Regions from separate parts of the Saccharibacillus brassicae genome, predicted to be linked through region 2. Evidence: a T-box and tRNA genes for the amino acid it is inferred to sense, from the RefSeq annotation. Region 2 holds a T-box; the other regions hold tRNA genes.
The links. A T-box is a leader RNA that pairs with one kind of tRNA and senses whether it is charged. The one in region 2 lies ahead of leuS (leucine--tRNA ligase), so its partner is inferred to be a tRNA-Leu.
Positions count from the first base shown of each region.

Region 1 (3,598 bases), 2.0 Mb from region 2:
GAAATCTCGCCCGGCTGTTCTTCCTCGCCTTCTTCCGCCGGTTCGGCCGGCAGATTGCCCAGATGCGGCGCCAGCAGCGCCGGCAGCGCGCCGGAGATCAGGCTGGACTTGCCGGAACCGGACACGCCAGTCACGGCGGTCAGGCAGCCGAGCGGAATCTCGACGTCCAATTCGTTGAGATTATTGTAGGAGACCCGGTTCAGCTTCAGCCAGCCTTCCGGCGTCCGGCGTTCGCGGAGCACGGAAGCGGAATCCGCGAACAGATACCGCCGCGTGATCGAACGTTCCACGTCCGCCAGGCCGGCCGGCGGGCCGCTGTACAGCACTTGCCCTCCGCGTTCGCCCGCTTCGGGGCCGATATCGACCAGCCACTGCGCCTGCTTCATGATGTCGAGATTGTGTTCGACGACGAACACGGAGTTGCCCGCGTCGCGCAGCGCCGCAAGCGACTCCAGCAGCGCTTCGCCGTCGGCGGGGTGCAGACCGGCCGACGGTTCGTCCAGCACGTACACGACCCCGAACAGCTTCGAGATCAGCTGCGTCGCCAGGCGCAGCCGCTGCAGCTCGCCCGAAGACAGCGTCGGCGCCGGGCGGTCGAGCGACAGATGGCCGACGCCGATCGCGATCAGCCGATCCAGCCGCCCCGCCGCGTCTTCGACCAGCCGCCGGGCGATCAGCGCTTTTTCCGTCGCTCTCCGATGCGCGGAATCGGCCTTCGGCGACTCGTGCGCCTGCACGGCTTCTTCAAGCCTGCGCTGCAGCTCGGTTACGGGCAGCCGGAACAGGTCCGCGATGTCCATTCCCCCGAACGTGACGGAGAGCGCTTCCGGCTTCAATCTTTTGCCGTGGCAGAGCGGGCAGGGACCGACGACCAGATAAGGTTCGAGCCGCTGGCGGCGGCCCGGATTGTCGGCGGAAGCGTACATATGAAGCAGTTGGCGGCGTGCGCCGGTATAATTGCCCATATAATCGTGCTTGCGCCCGGAACGGATCGCTTCCTGAATCTGCTCGTAATCGAGATCCGGGTACACCGGAGCGGACGGCTTCTCTTCGGTAAACAAAATCCAGTCGCGATCGGACTGCGGCAGTTCCCGCCACGGCTTATCCACGTCGTAACCGAGCGAGATCAGGATGTCGCGCAGGTTCTGCCCGTGCCAGGCGCCCGGCCACGAAGCGATCGCCCGCTGGCGGATGCTCAAGCTCGGATCGGGCACCATCGACGCTTCGGTCGCGTCGTAGATCCGGCCGAGCCCCTGGCATTCGGGGCAGGCTCCCTGCGGCGTATTGGGCGAAAAATCTTCGGCGTACAGCACCGGCTGTCCGACCGGATAATCGCCGGCGCGCGCATACATCATGCGCAGCACGTTGGAGATGGCCGTCAGGCTGCCCACGGTGGAGCGCTCCTGCGGCACGCTGCGCTGCTGTTGAAGCCCGACCGCGGGCGGCAGCCCTTCGATGCTCTCGACCTGCGGCGTGCCGGCCTGCTGGATCAGCCGTCTGGCATACGGCGCGACGGACTCCAGGTAGCGCCGCTGCGCTTCGGCGTACAGTGTGCCGAATGCGAGCGACGATTTGCCCGAACCGGACACGCCGGTAAACACGACAAGCGCGTCGCGCGGGATGTCGAGGTCGACGTTTCGTAAATTATTCTCGCTGGCTCCGCGGACGCGAATCATATTCCGCGGATCGAGATCGGGTTCGGATGAATGGGACTGATGCGATATACTCATGCTGGCGTTCCTCCTTGGCGTTTCGTACGGATTGCCCTGCGAATTCGGTTCGTCTTCCGGACGGGATCGGCAGCCGATCCGTCGTCTCGGTATCTTTACCTCATTCGCTGCAAAAGAAATCAGCAGGCAGTTATGGAGAGTGAGTCGGGCAAGAGTCGGAAACGGGCGGTTCCGGGCGGAAGTGCGAGATCGGGAACGCCGGAAAAAAACGTTCGAATACGCAAAACCCACGTTCGAATACGCAAAAAAACCGCCGATTTCCCTAAAGGAAACCGACGGTTCTTCGATGAAACGAGATGCGGTCGAGAGGACTCGAACCTCCACGGGGGTTAGCCCACACGGACCTGAACCGTGCGCGTCTGCCAATTCCGCCACGACCGCATAATAGTTGGCTGGGCTTTTTGCCCTGCCCAAATAATATAGCATAGCCGGCAGGCAGATTGCAAGCCTTTTGGCAAGAAAGTTCGCATACCGTGCCAAAGGGAACGCGGCATGCTCTTTTGGCCTTCGTCTTGTTGCCCTGCCGCTTTGCCGGAAAAGGGAGCCGGCAGCCGTATCGGGAAGTCTTATCCGGCAAATGCGTACCGAAAGTCAACATTTCAAGCGAAATCAGGGACGTGAACAGAAAATGTGTGCATTTGGTCAGCATTTTCTGCCTGTTGGGCCGGAAATCGGGCTTTTTCGCGAAAAATGTGCGCATTAAGTCAACATTTTGCGCAGAATACGGTTTTTGAGCGGAAAATGTGCACAAAAAGTCAACATTTCAGGTGGAATGAGGGCCGTGAACAGGAAATGTGTGCATGGGGTCAGCATTTTCTGCCTGTTAGGCCGGAAATCGGGCTTTTTCGCGAAAAATGTGTGCATCAAGTCAACATTTTGCGCAGAATACGGTTTTTGAGCGGAAAATGTGCACAAAAAGTCAACATGACCGCCCGCCGCCCCGTCACCCCCGCCGAGGCTTGGCCGCCGAACTCCGTTCGACCAATTCCGGCGCGTAGACGACGTCTTCGTATTCGACGGCCGAACCCGAAGCGCCGCTCTCGATCATGGCGATCAGCCGCCGGGCCGCTTCCCGGCCCATTTCTTCCTTCGGATGCGTCAGCGTCGTCAGCGGCACGCCGGAAGCGAGCGCGAGCGCCGAATCGTCGAAGCCGACGACCGACACGTCGCCCGGCACGGACAGTCCGAGCTCGCGCGCCGCATTCATGAGCGGTACGGCCAGTTCGTCGTTATAGGCGACGAGCGCCGTCGGCCGGTTCGGCGAAGCGAGCAGTTCGCGCACGCGCCGAAGCGGCAGTTCGCCTTTTTGCCCCGTCGCGTACGTCACGACATGCTCGGGCAGCAGCGGAATGCCCGCTTCGCGGTGGGCGTGCATGAAGCCGCGCAGCCGGTTGACGCCCTGCAGATCGTCCGTTTTGAAAAAGCCGGCGATCCGCGTATGCCCCTGCCCGATCAAATACCGGGCCGCGGTCGAGCCGCCGAGTTCGTCGTCCACTTTGAGACACGGCACTTCCAGTTCGCGGTAGCGTTCGTTGATCATGAGGAACGGCAGGTTTCTCGACTGCATCGACAGGTAGAACGGCAGGTTGGGATTGCCTTCGGCGCTTTTGGTCGGCTCGATGATCAGCCCGCTGAGCGGTTCGCTCAGCATAAGGCGCAGGCATTCCATCTCTTTCTCCTTGTCGTTGTCGGTGCTTGCAAGCAGCAGCCGATAGCCGCGGCTGCGCAGCTCGGCTTCGGCGCCCCGCACGATATGCGGGAAAATATAATCGGAGATGTACGTCGTGACGATGCCGATCGTCCGCGGCTGCGCCGCTTCTTCGCGGATGCCGGCGCTGCGCACGAACGTGCCTTTGCCCTGCACCCGT
Region 1 is NZ_CP041217.1:4,398,555-4,402,152, reverse strand. It holds gene FFV09_RS18255 (excinuclease ABC subunit UvrA) at 1-1,730, opposite strand, end outside; tRNA gene FFV09_RS18250 (tRNA-Leu) at 2,028-2,111, opposite strand; gene FFV09_RS18245 (GntR family transcriptional regulator) at 2,674-3,598, opposite strand, start outside.
Region 1: it has a tRNA-Leu gene. The T-box ahead of leuS (leucine--tRNA ligase) is inferred to sense a tRNA for this amino acid. The anticodon was not compared.

Region 2 (3,598 bases):
GTAGTCTTTGTCGTAGCCGATCTTCACGAGTTCCTGCACGACCGGCAGCGCCTGCTCGGAGCCGAGGCGGCACAGGCCGTCGGCGAGTTTGGCGATGCGGGTGAAATGGTCTTCTTTTTCGAGCAGGGCAATCAAGGCTTCTTCGGCGGACGGCAGCAGGATACGCGACAGAATATCGACGATGCCGAGCAGCAGGAAGCCGTCTTTTTCCTCGGCGTACATCTGTACCAGCTTCTCGACCACTTCTTCGCTGCCGACGCGAACGAGCGCATCGGCGGCCTGTTCGGCCACGAGATCGTTGTCGGACTTGAGCGCGTCGTAGAACAGCGGCAGCGCGTACGCGATCTTCAGTTTGCCGGCCGCCTGCATCAGGTACACCGTGCGGACGGATGCCGGGTCTTTGGTATACTGTTCCTGCAGTTCGTCCATCGTCTCGCGCGGCTGCAGCATCTCGCGTTCGATCATTTCGCCCAGCAGCAGATCGAGCGTATCGTAGTCGATCTCGCCGTAATCGAGGCCGCTGTTTTTTTGCGTTTCTTCATTAAAAAGACGACGGACCCATTCGTCGGTCAATTCCGACACGCGCACGCGCTCGGCCGCTTCGCCTTGCCAGTCTTCGTCCAGCTCCCGGATCGCCGCCAGATGGGGCTTGAGCAGTTCCGGGCTGCTGCCGAGCAGCATGCGGGACAGGAAGATGCGCGCGTTGCCGGTCACGAGATTCGCTTTGAGCAGATGGAGCATCGCCTGTACGGTGATTTTGGTCTGCGGAAAAGCCGCGGCGCGGTGCAGATACACGTCTTCTTTGCGCGGGGCGGCGACCAGTTTCTCCAGCACCAGCGCGGAGATGTCCTGCGGGTATTTATACGTCTCGGCCAAAAACCGGATCGCCGCGTTGCTGACGAGCGGGTCGGCGTGCGTGATAAACGGTTTGACCTGTTCGGGTGTGAACATATGAAAATTCCTCCTCAAGTGCTTCGAGTGCGCCTACCAGTATACCACAGCTTGAGAGCGGAAGGCGCGGAGTCATTGACTTTTTGCGTTTGTTTTCTATATAATAGGGGCATTGCACAGGTAAAAAAACTCGTCGATGATGAGGAGCAGTAGGCAGCGGTGCGTTTCCAAGAGAGTCGGCGGATGGTGGAAGCCGGCAGCGAACCCTGTACGAACTCGCCTCGGAGATATGCGGCAGAAGGCGGCACGTCCGGTATGACCGGCATGCGCGCGGTAAGTCGCATCGGCTCATCCCCGATAACGGATGCTTAAGTGAGCGGCAGCAGAGAACATTCGGCCGCTAACTAGGGTGGTACCACGGGAAGCAGCGCCTCTCGTCCCTAGCGTCGTTGACGCTGGAGACGGGAGGCTTTTTGATTTCAGAAGCGAAGGGGACAGATGACGATGAGCGAAAGATACGAGCAGGGAAGCGGTCCGCAAGGTTACCGCGCCCAGACGATCGAACCGAAATGGCAGCAAAAATGGGACGAGGAAAAAACGTTCAAAACGGACGACGCCGATCATTCCAAACCGAAATTTTACGCGATGGACATGTTCCCGTATCCGTCCGGCGCCGGCCTGCACGTCGGTCACCCGGAAGGCATGACCGCCACGGACATCGTGTCGCGCTACAAACGGATGAAAGGCTACAACGTCATGCACCCGATGGGCTGGGACGCGTTCGGCCTGCCGGCCGAGCAGTACGCGATCGACAAGGGCGGCCATCCGCGCGAATTTACGATTCAGAACATCAACAACTTCCGCCGTCAGATCAAATCGCTTGGCTTCTCGTATGACTGGGACCGCGAGATCAGCACGACCGACCCGGAATATTTTAAATGGACGCAGTGGATCTTTATTCAGCTGTACAACAAAGGACTGGCTTACGTCGCCGAAATTCCGGTGAACTGGTGTCCGGCGCTTGGCACGGTGCTGGCGAACGAAGAAGTCATCGACGGCAAAAGCGAGCGCGGCGGCCATCCGGTCATCCGCAAGCCGATGCGTCAGTGGATGCTGAAAATTACCGAATATGCCGACCGTCTGCTGGAAGATCTGGACGAACTGGATTGGGCGGAAAGCATCAAGGACATGCAGCGGAACTGGATCGGCAAGTCCAAAGGCGCGGAAGTGACGTTCCAGGTGGAAGGCACGAACGAGTCGATCGACGTGTTCACGACCCGTCCGGACACGCTGTACGGCGCGACGTACTGCGTGCTGGCACCGGAGCATCCGCTCGTGGACGTCATTACGACCGAGCACGAAAAAGAAGCGGTCAAAGCGTACCAGGAAAAAGCTTCGCATAAAAGCGATCTGGAGCGCACCGACCTGAACAAAGACAAAAGCGGCGTATTCACCGGCGCTTACGCGGTCAATCCGGTCAACGGCGCGAAGCTGCCGATCTGGATCGCCGATTACGTGCTGGCCGCTTACGGTACCGGCGCGATCATGGCCGTACCGGGCCACGACGTGCGCGACTGGGAATTCGCCAAGAAGTTCGGCATTTCGATCATCGAAGTCGTCAAAGGCGGCGATATCGAACAAGAAGCCTATACGGGCGAAGGCGAACACGTCAACTCCGGCTTCCTCGACGGCCTGAACAAGGAAGACGCGATCGCGCGCATGATACAATGGCTGGAAGAAGGCGGCAAAGGCGCAGGCAAAACGACTTACCGTCTGCGCGATTGGCTGTTCAGCCGTCAGCGCTACTGGGGCGAGCCGATTCCGATCCTGCATCTGGAAGACGGCAGCATGAAGACCGTGCCGGAAGACAGCCTGCCGCTGCTGCTGCCGGAAATGGACGAGATCAAGCCGTCGGGCACCGGCGAATCGCCGCTTGCGAACGCGACCGACTGGGTCAACATCATCGATCCCGAGACGGGCATGAAAGCCCGCCGCGAGACGAACACGATGCCGCAGTGGGCCGGCAGCTGCTGGTATTATCTGCGCTACCTCGATCCGACCAACGATCAGGAGCTGTGCAGCAAAGAGAAGCTGGATCACTGGCTGCCGGTCGATCTGTATATCGGCGGCGCGGAACACGCGGTTCTGCATCTGCTGTACGCAAGATTCTGGCATAAAGTGCTGTACGATCTCGGCGTGGTCAGCACGAAGGAACCGTTCCAGAAGCTGGTCAACCAGGGCATGATCCTCGGCCCGAACAACGAGAAAATGAGCAAATCGCGCGGCAACGTCATCAACCCGGACGAGATCGTGAACGAATACGGAGCGGACACGCTGCGCATCTACGAGATGTTCATGGGACCGCTGGAAGCGACCAAACCGTGGAACACGAACGGCGTCGAAGGCGCGCACCGTTTCCTGGCCCGCGTCTACCGCATGTTCGTCGACGACAACGGCAGCTTGAGCGCGAAAATTTCCGATACGGCAGCCGGAACGGACGAATTCAAGCGCACGTGGCACAAAACGATCAAAAAAGTGACGGAAGACATGGAAGCCCTGCGCTTCAACACGGCGATCAGCCAGCTCATGATCTTCACGAACGACGCGTACAAGCAGGAAGAACTGCCGCGCCAGGCGATGGTGGACTTCATTCAACTGCTGTCTCCGCTTGCGCCGCATCTCGCGGAAGAGCTGTGGGAAAAAGTCG
Region 2 is NZ_CP041217.1:798,432-802,029, reverse strand. It holds gene FFV09_RS03170 (HEAT repeat domain-containing protein) at 1-951, opposite strand, end outside; T-box leader at 1,079-1,336, shown strand; gene leuS (leucine--tRNA ligase) at 1,396-3,598, shown strand, end outside.

Region 3 (3,598 bases), 2.3 Mb from region 2:
GGGCAGAACGCATGCGCTTTTTCTACCAGATCTTTGGCTTTGTCGGGATCGAGTCCCGGAATGCGCACTTCCAGCTTGCCCGCAAGCTTGAATCCGCCGTCCGTCTCGTCTTTGCCGATATGGATATGGCAGGTGACTTCGGTATCGGGAATATCGAGCTTTTCTTTGCGGGCGATGTTGGCCAGAGCGCTCTCGAAGCAGGCGCTGTAGCCGGCCGCGAACAGTTCTTCCGGATTGGTGCCGGTGCCTCCGCCGCCTCCGAGCCCTTTCGGTACGGACAGCTGCAGATTCAGCGCTCCGTCCTCCGATTCGACGATTCCGCTTCTTCCGCCTCTGCGGGCCGTTGCTTTTGCCGTATATAAAGATTCCATGATATCGTCACTCCTTCTATTCGTGTGAAATTTTAAAAGCATGCACTGTCCGTCAAACTATCTAATTTATAAAGCAAACAGAGACGAATGAAACGAAAGCGAATTGCAAAACTCAATTAAGTTGTTTACAATCAAAAAGAGAGTAATCATTTTATGAGGAGGAATTCAATATGTCCGTGTATGAATACGAAGCCCGCACGTCCAAGGGGGACGAAGTCAAGCTGTCCGATTACGCAGGAAAAGTGGTGCTCGTTGTCAACACCGCGAGCAAGTGCGGATTTACGCCGCAGTTCCAGGGCTTGCAGGATCTGTACGACAAATACCACGACCGCGGCCTGGAGATTCTCGGCTTCCCGAGCAACCAGTTCAAGGAACAGGACCCCGGCACCAACGAGGAAATCGCAGAGTTTTGCCAAGTGAACTACGGCGTCAAATTCCCGATCTTCGAAAAAGTGGACGTCAAAGGCGAAAACGCGCATCCCCTGTTCCAATATTTGAGCGACGAAGCGCCGGGCCTTATGGGTTCCAAATCGGTCAAATGGAACTTCACCAAATTCCTGATCGACAAAGAAGGCCGCCCGGTCAAGCGCTTCGCTCCGCAAACGGCACCGGATCAGCTGGAGAAAGACATCGAAAAACTGCTCGGCTGATGTTGGGTCACCCCAAGCCAGAGTTCACAAGCCCTCGCAAACGCGCAGGGCTTTTCTGCGTCAGCGGATCACGGAAAAATAAAAAAGCCTGCAAACCCCAAAATCGGGATCTGCAGGCTTCTTCGGTATGCGGTAGAGAGGACTCGAACCTCCACGGGTATACACCCACTACCCCCTCAAGATAGCGTGTCTGCCATTCCACCACTACCGCACGTCAAAGAGAGAATCAACTTCTATATCGTACCTAATTTCAAGCATACAGTCAACCACTTTTTCAAAAAAACCGAAAACCGATAAAAGATTTTAATCCGTGCACTTCATAATGTTATATTATATAACTCAATGAGTCATTTAATTGAATTATTTTGCAGAAAATCAACCTTAATTCTTCATTTTTCTTGACCAACACCCGATATTCATGTAAAAATAAACAGCATAACGAACGAAAAACTTTTTCATATCCTAAACCTAACATTCATATAACGCACAAAAATTCATCCACTTATCCCTTTAAGGAGGCGCAGCATCATGCACAGCGGACAAAAGCTTCTCAGTTACATGACCCTGCTCGAAACGTCGTCCCCGTCGCCCGTCGGCTGCATTAAAGAGGATATGAACGGCAATCGCCTGAGCGGCGTCGAAGCTTTTGAAGAAGTGATGCGGTCGTATATCCATCCCCGATTGACGCATATCGAAGGACGCGCGATCGAAGATCTGTACGGCGCTTTCGCCCGCGGCGATGTCGAGACGGCGTTCCGGATCGACCGGAGCCTGCGCACGAAAACTTGTCCCAACGAAATCGATACCGAGATGCGCCGCTCCGGACGCAAAGTGCTGAAGCTGTCGAAATCGCTCTACCCGTGGATAAATTTCGCGCCGTTCGCGGAAGCGCTCCAGACCGGCCAAGCGTTCGGCTGCCTCCCGCTCTGCTATGCCTGGATCAATTTCAATCTGGAGATCGAACCCGAGCAAGCCGTAACGGCTTATCTCTACCACCATACGACCTTGTACGTCGATCATTGCGCCCGCTTGTTGAACCTGGACGACGTGACCCGGCGCAAGCTGCTGATGCGAATGATCGACGACGTGTCGGAGCGCTGGTCGCGCGCGCGGACGACGACGGAGCCTGCCTTCATGTCCGCCGACGCTTACGGGACGCCTATCCAAAAAACGCTTTGAAGCTTATGCTTCAAAGCGTTTTTTCGTGCCGGGACCGAAACGGATTTCCCCTCCGTCCTCCCCGGCTCCCGCTAGTCTTCCCGATCCCGCGATTCCCCGCTGTCCGCCTCGCGGCTTCTCCGGTACGCGGCAAACGCCATGTATTCGCGCATGAACGTTTTCTCTTCTTCGGTCAGCTGATCCAGCTGGCAATCCGATTGCCCCAAACTTTCAAAAAAATAACGGCCGCCCGTTTCTTTGACTTCTTCGGGCTGCCATTCTTTGCCCGTCATCAGCCAATCCAGGCTTACCGAAAAATAGGCGGCGATCTCGATCAGTTTGTGCGTGCTCGGCGTGGATTTGCCTCTGCGCCAATCGCCCAAATTGCCCGCACTGATACTGAGGCGTTCGCCGAACGCCTTTTTGGTCATGCCGCTGCTCTTGATCAACTGCTCGATTCGTTCGTAGATCGACTGCAAACTGACGCCCTCCTCACGACCGCTTTTCGCTCATAATTACGCATTTGCGTATATTACCATTGAACGTTCACGTCTTTGCGTATATAATACGTTTTATGGTAAATGATCCCTTGTCCGTCTCTAATCGATTATAATTCATCCGTTTGCACATGAACAGGAGGAGCGATACGTTGCAGAGAAAAAAACCGATCACCCCGTTCGGTTGGGAAATCAAACGGCGTCTGGCGGAGCTCGAAATGGACCAGAAATCTTTTTGCGAGCTTTACGATATTCCGCCTTCCCGCCTGTCGAACCTGATCAACGGCAGCCGCAAAGCGGCCAAATACCGTAAACGGGTCTCCGAACTGCTGGACTTGTCCGCTTCTCCGACACCTTGTCAGACCCGACGCCCCGAGAGCGACTCTTTCCGCCCTTCGCAGACCGGCAGCGCAGGGAGGTTCGGCCGATGACGCCTTCCGCTTCGGACGATGCCCCAACGCCGCCCGTCCCCAGTCCGACTGCACCCTGGATCGTCATCTGTGCCCACTGCAGCCAAATCCGCCGTCCGGACGGCTGGCGGATTCCCGCGTTCGGCGAATGCAACGGCGCCGTGCTGACGCACGACATTTGCCCGGATTGCATCCGCGCGCTGTATCCCCAATACGCCTCCGTGGCGGACCGGCTTCATCGGGACGGCATGCTGCCGAATCCCTACGCACACAAAAAAGCGCAGACTCCGTAAGGAGTCTGCGCTTTTGTCGTATGCGGTAGAGAGGACTCGAACCTCCACGGGTATACACCCACTACCCCCTCAAGATAGCGTGTCTGCCATTCCACCACTACCGCATATTCAAATCGTTCATCTTGCGAACGTTCATCACCATTTCTGTTAGAGGAGTAAAAAGAAATGGTGAGCCATGAAGGACTCGAACCTTCGACACCCTGATTAAAAGTCAGGTGC
Region 3 is NZ_CP041217.1:4,087,834-4,091,431, reverse strand. It holds gene FFV09_RS16975 (organic hydroperoxide resistance protein) at 1-371, opposite strand, end outside; gene FFV09_RS16970 (glutathione peroxidase) at 542-1,021, shown strand; tRNA gene FFV09_RS16965 (tRNA-Leu) at 1,150-1,232, opposite strand; gene FFV09_RS16960 (urease accessory protein UreF) at 1,550-2,200, shown strand; gene FFV09_RS16955 (helix-turn-helix domain-containing protein) at 2,272-2,658, opposite strand; gene FFV09_RS16950 (hypothetical protein) at 2,829-3,107, shown strand; gene FFV09_RS16945 (hypothetical protein) at 3,104-3,379, shown strand; tRNA gene FFV09_RS16940 (tRNA-Leu) at 3,401-3,483, opposite strand; tRNA gene FFV09_RS16935 (tRNA-Lys) at 3,546-3,598, opposite strand, start outside.
Region 3: it has a tRNA-Leu gene. The T-box ahead of leuS (leucine--tRNA ligase) is inferred to sense a tRNA for this amino acid. The anticodon was not compared.

Region 4 (3,598 bases), 2.0 Mb from region 2:
CGGCGGATTGAACAACCCGACGAGCGGATAGAACAGCGCCATCACGAGCACGGTCATCAGGACGTAAAAAACGGAGCCGAGCGCGACGAACGATTTGGTCAGCTTTTTCGCATCCTTCAAATCCCGCCGCCCGATACACTGTCCGACGACCGTGATCAGCGTCAGCGACAGCGCGTTGGCCGGAATCTGCATCACGCCGGCCAGCGAACCGCTGATCGCGTTGGTCGCGATCGCGTACGTGCCCATGCTGACGATGAAGATTTGGGTCAGGATTTTGCCGCCGTTGAAAAACATCTGTTCCGCCGCGAACGGCATGCCGATGCCCAGCACTTTTTTGAACATATCGAGCCCGACGTGGAAAAAATCCCGGATACGCAGCCGCAGTTCGGCGTCGATCCGGATCAGGTAATAGACCGCGCAGGCCGCCGCCAGGTAGCGCGAGATGTTAACCGACAGCGTCATGCCGAACACGCCCATATCGAGCACGTTGATGAACAGCAGGTTCAAGCCGACATACGGCAGGTTCATGACGAGCGACAGGGCGAGCGAAGCCCGGGAACGCCCGATGCCGCGCAGCGCGCCGCAGACCGCTTCCACAAACGCAAGGCCCATATACGAAAACCCGCTGCCGATCATATAGATACGCGCCAGTTCCTTGACCGCCGGTTCCGCCGAGCCGAACAGCAGGTTCAGCAGCGGATTGTGGAAGACGATCATGAACAAGCCGATAAACAGCGCGAGGACCGAGACGACCGAAGCCGCTCCGGCCGTCGCTTTGGACACCATGATCGAATTGCCGCTGCCTTTGTACTGCGCGACGACGACCGTCCCGCCCGTGGCGACCGCCACGAAGATGCTGAGCAGGAAAATGTTCAGCGAATCGACCATGTTGACCGCGCTGATCGCGTCCACTCCCGCCGAACTGATCATCGCCGTGTTGATCATATGCAGCCCGACGATAAACACCTGATCGACGAGCAGCGGGACGAACAGCCCGATGATCTGCCTGTAATCGATCGACCGGCCCGACAAATATTTCTCCAGAAGCCTGACGCCCCATCCCGTTCGTATGCCGCTTTCCGCCATCTCCAACCCTTCTTTTTCACGTATTTTGACCGCTTGCTTGTGCCAAACAAAAAAACGCCCTGCTCGCCGATGCGGCCGTAGGGCGTGACTGACTTCTCGTAATCGTTCCTTGCGGATGCCGAAGCGGCATCCCGCCCGCGAAATCGGCTTGCAGCAAGCCGCGTGCGACCCTGGGTCAGTTCCGCCACGTGTGCAAATATATCACGATTCCGCGCAAAGGACAAGGCGTTCGGACACGCGGAAATCTCCGCTATCCGCTTGCGAGGCGCGGGTTACAGCCTCGATTTGACCTGCTCCAGCAGCGCATGCAGCGCTTCCGTTTCTTCCGGCTTCAGCCCTGCCGTGATCCGCTGTTCGAGTTCGACGAACATACGGTCGAATTCCGGGATCAGCGCTTTCGCTTTCTTCGTCACGTACACCTTTTTCTGGCGCTCGTTGCCTTCGGGCACGATCCGCTTCACGTACCCTTTCTTCTCCAGCCCCTGCAGCATGCTGCTGACGCTTGCGCCGGTCCGGTTAAAATGCTTGGCCAGCTCGTTCTGGATGATGCCGTCTTCCCGGAACCGGTAGATGTGGCCGAGCATCTGCCCCTGCTGCGCGTTCATGCCGAGCTCGGCCAGCCTGCCGTCCGATGCCGACTTGAGCTTCGTCCCGATCTCGCGCAGCAGATCCGACACCGGCGTCGCCGCTTCCGCTCCATCGCCCGTTTCCCGGCCGGATTCGTCCGCCCGTCCCGCCGGCTCCGGCGAATGCGCCGCAGACGGCTCTGCCGCGGGATCGCTCCCATCCGGAGAACCTGCGCCGCCGGCCTTTTCCAGAGCGGCCAGCTCCGCCTGTTTGGCTTTTTTCGCTTTGGCGGCGTTTTTCTCGCTTTTGGACTTTTTCGTCTTTTTCGAAGGTCCGTCTTTGTCGCTCATGCTCGATCGCCCCTTCCCGGGTGCTTGCGGATTGTAAGGTTAGATCCCTATACTGTAGATCCTCATACTGTTAGAAGGCTAACTATGTCAAGACTATAACCGTCGGGGATCTGACTGTCAAACGTCTGACCACGCAAAAAAAGGCCCGAACCTTCGATTATCCATCGAAAATTCGGACCTTTTCTTAAAAGGGATGCGGTCGAGAGGACTCGAACCTCCACGGGGGTTAGCCCACACGGACCTGAACCGTGCGCGTCTGCCAATTCCGCCACGACCGCATATCTTGATGGCTGCGATTACCTCGCGAGCACAAGAAATAATATATCACGATCCGAAGAAGTTGACAAGCATTCTTGTTAAACTTTTTTGAGAATCTCGTTAATTTCCTGTTCAAGCACGAGATAACGATGGGTACTGCGCATGATCGGCACCTTGGTCAGCTTGTTTTTGTCCACATACACTTTCATCTGATCCTTGGTCAGGCCAAGCAGGCTGCCCGCTTCCGTAACCGTCAGCACCTGTTCGTTGCTTGTCGCATTGAACGTCTTTTTGACCTTTAGATTCCAATCCTGGAATGTACTCAATAGATCGACCTCCTGTTTAGGAAAATGTGAACGCTCGGGTATGAATCTCTCTATTATACCACACTGCGGCGATCTAAAGGGTTAAATAAAAAAACAGGAAGGAACGGCAGCCCGCTTCTTCCTGTTTCCGTTCGCGTTCCTGTACCGAAAGCTCAAGCTTCCCAAGTGTTCCGGCGGCGTTCCCTTTACGATTTACTTCGCCGGCTGGGCCAAAGCTGCCGCCTGCTCCGGCGTCAGCGCGCCTGCGTACACGTTCAATTCGTCCAGTTGGCCTTTGAACGCGGCATCCCACCAGTTTACACCGAGGGCGAACGTGCGGTTCGCGCCTTCCGTGAACAGGTCCGGGAAGCCGGTGCCGGAAAACTTGCGCTCGCCGTCCACGTACACGGTCAGCGTGCCTTTGTCGACCGAGAACGCCAGATGCGACCAGGTGCCGGCCGGAATCTTCGTGCCGGTCACGCCGTCGTACCAGCTGGCGCTGCCGGACCAGAGCATCGTCTGGTCGCCGACCGAGCCTTTGGGCAGCAGGCTCAGCCAATGCGTCTCGTCTTTGGCGCCAAAGAACGTCGGCGTGAAGGACGTCAGCTGCTCCGGCTTCACCCAGAGCGAGACGGAATACGACGCGCTCTCGATCAGGTTGCTTGGCAGGCTCACGCCCGAAGCGCCGTCCAGCACGAGCGCTTGTCCGGCGGCGCCGTCCGCGTAGCTGACGCGGCCGCCTTCTTTGCCGATCCGGTCGCCGATGACGGTGCCGGCCGCGAACGCGCCCTGGCCGTCGGACAGGTTGTTCTCGAACGAATAGGAAGCCGTCAAGGCGGCATTGGCATACGGCACGACGGTAATGTCGAACGTGACCGCCCTGCTCACGCTGCCTTTGACGATCGTCGCGGTCAGCACGGCCTGGCCGGCCGGTTCGCCTTCGGCCGGACGCGTCACTTTGCCCGTCGAAGAGACGACGCCTTCTTCGGAACTGCTCCACGAGATCGACGTGCCGCGGCTGCCGACGGTCGG
Region 4 is NZ_CP041217.1:2,769,402-2,772,999, reverse strand. It holds gene FFV09_RS11600 (MATE family efflux transporter) at 1-1,086, opposite strand, end outside; gene FFV09_RS24130 (MarR family winged helix-turn-helix transcriptional regulator) at 1,359-2,003, opposite strand; tRNA gene FFV09_RS11590 (tRNA-Leu) at 2,198-2,281, opposite strand; gene FFV09_RS11585 (helix-turn-helix domain-containing protein) at 2,360-2,587, opposite strand; gene FFV09_RS11580 (LamG-like jellyroll fold domain-containing protein) at 2,780-3,598, opposite strand, start outside.
Region 4: it has a tRNA-Leu gene. The T-box ahead of leuS (leucine--tRNA ligase) is inferred to sense a tRNA for this amino acid. The anticodon was not compared.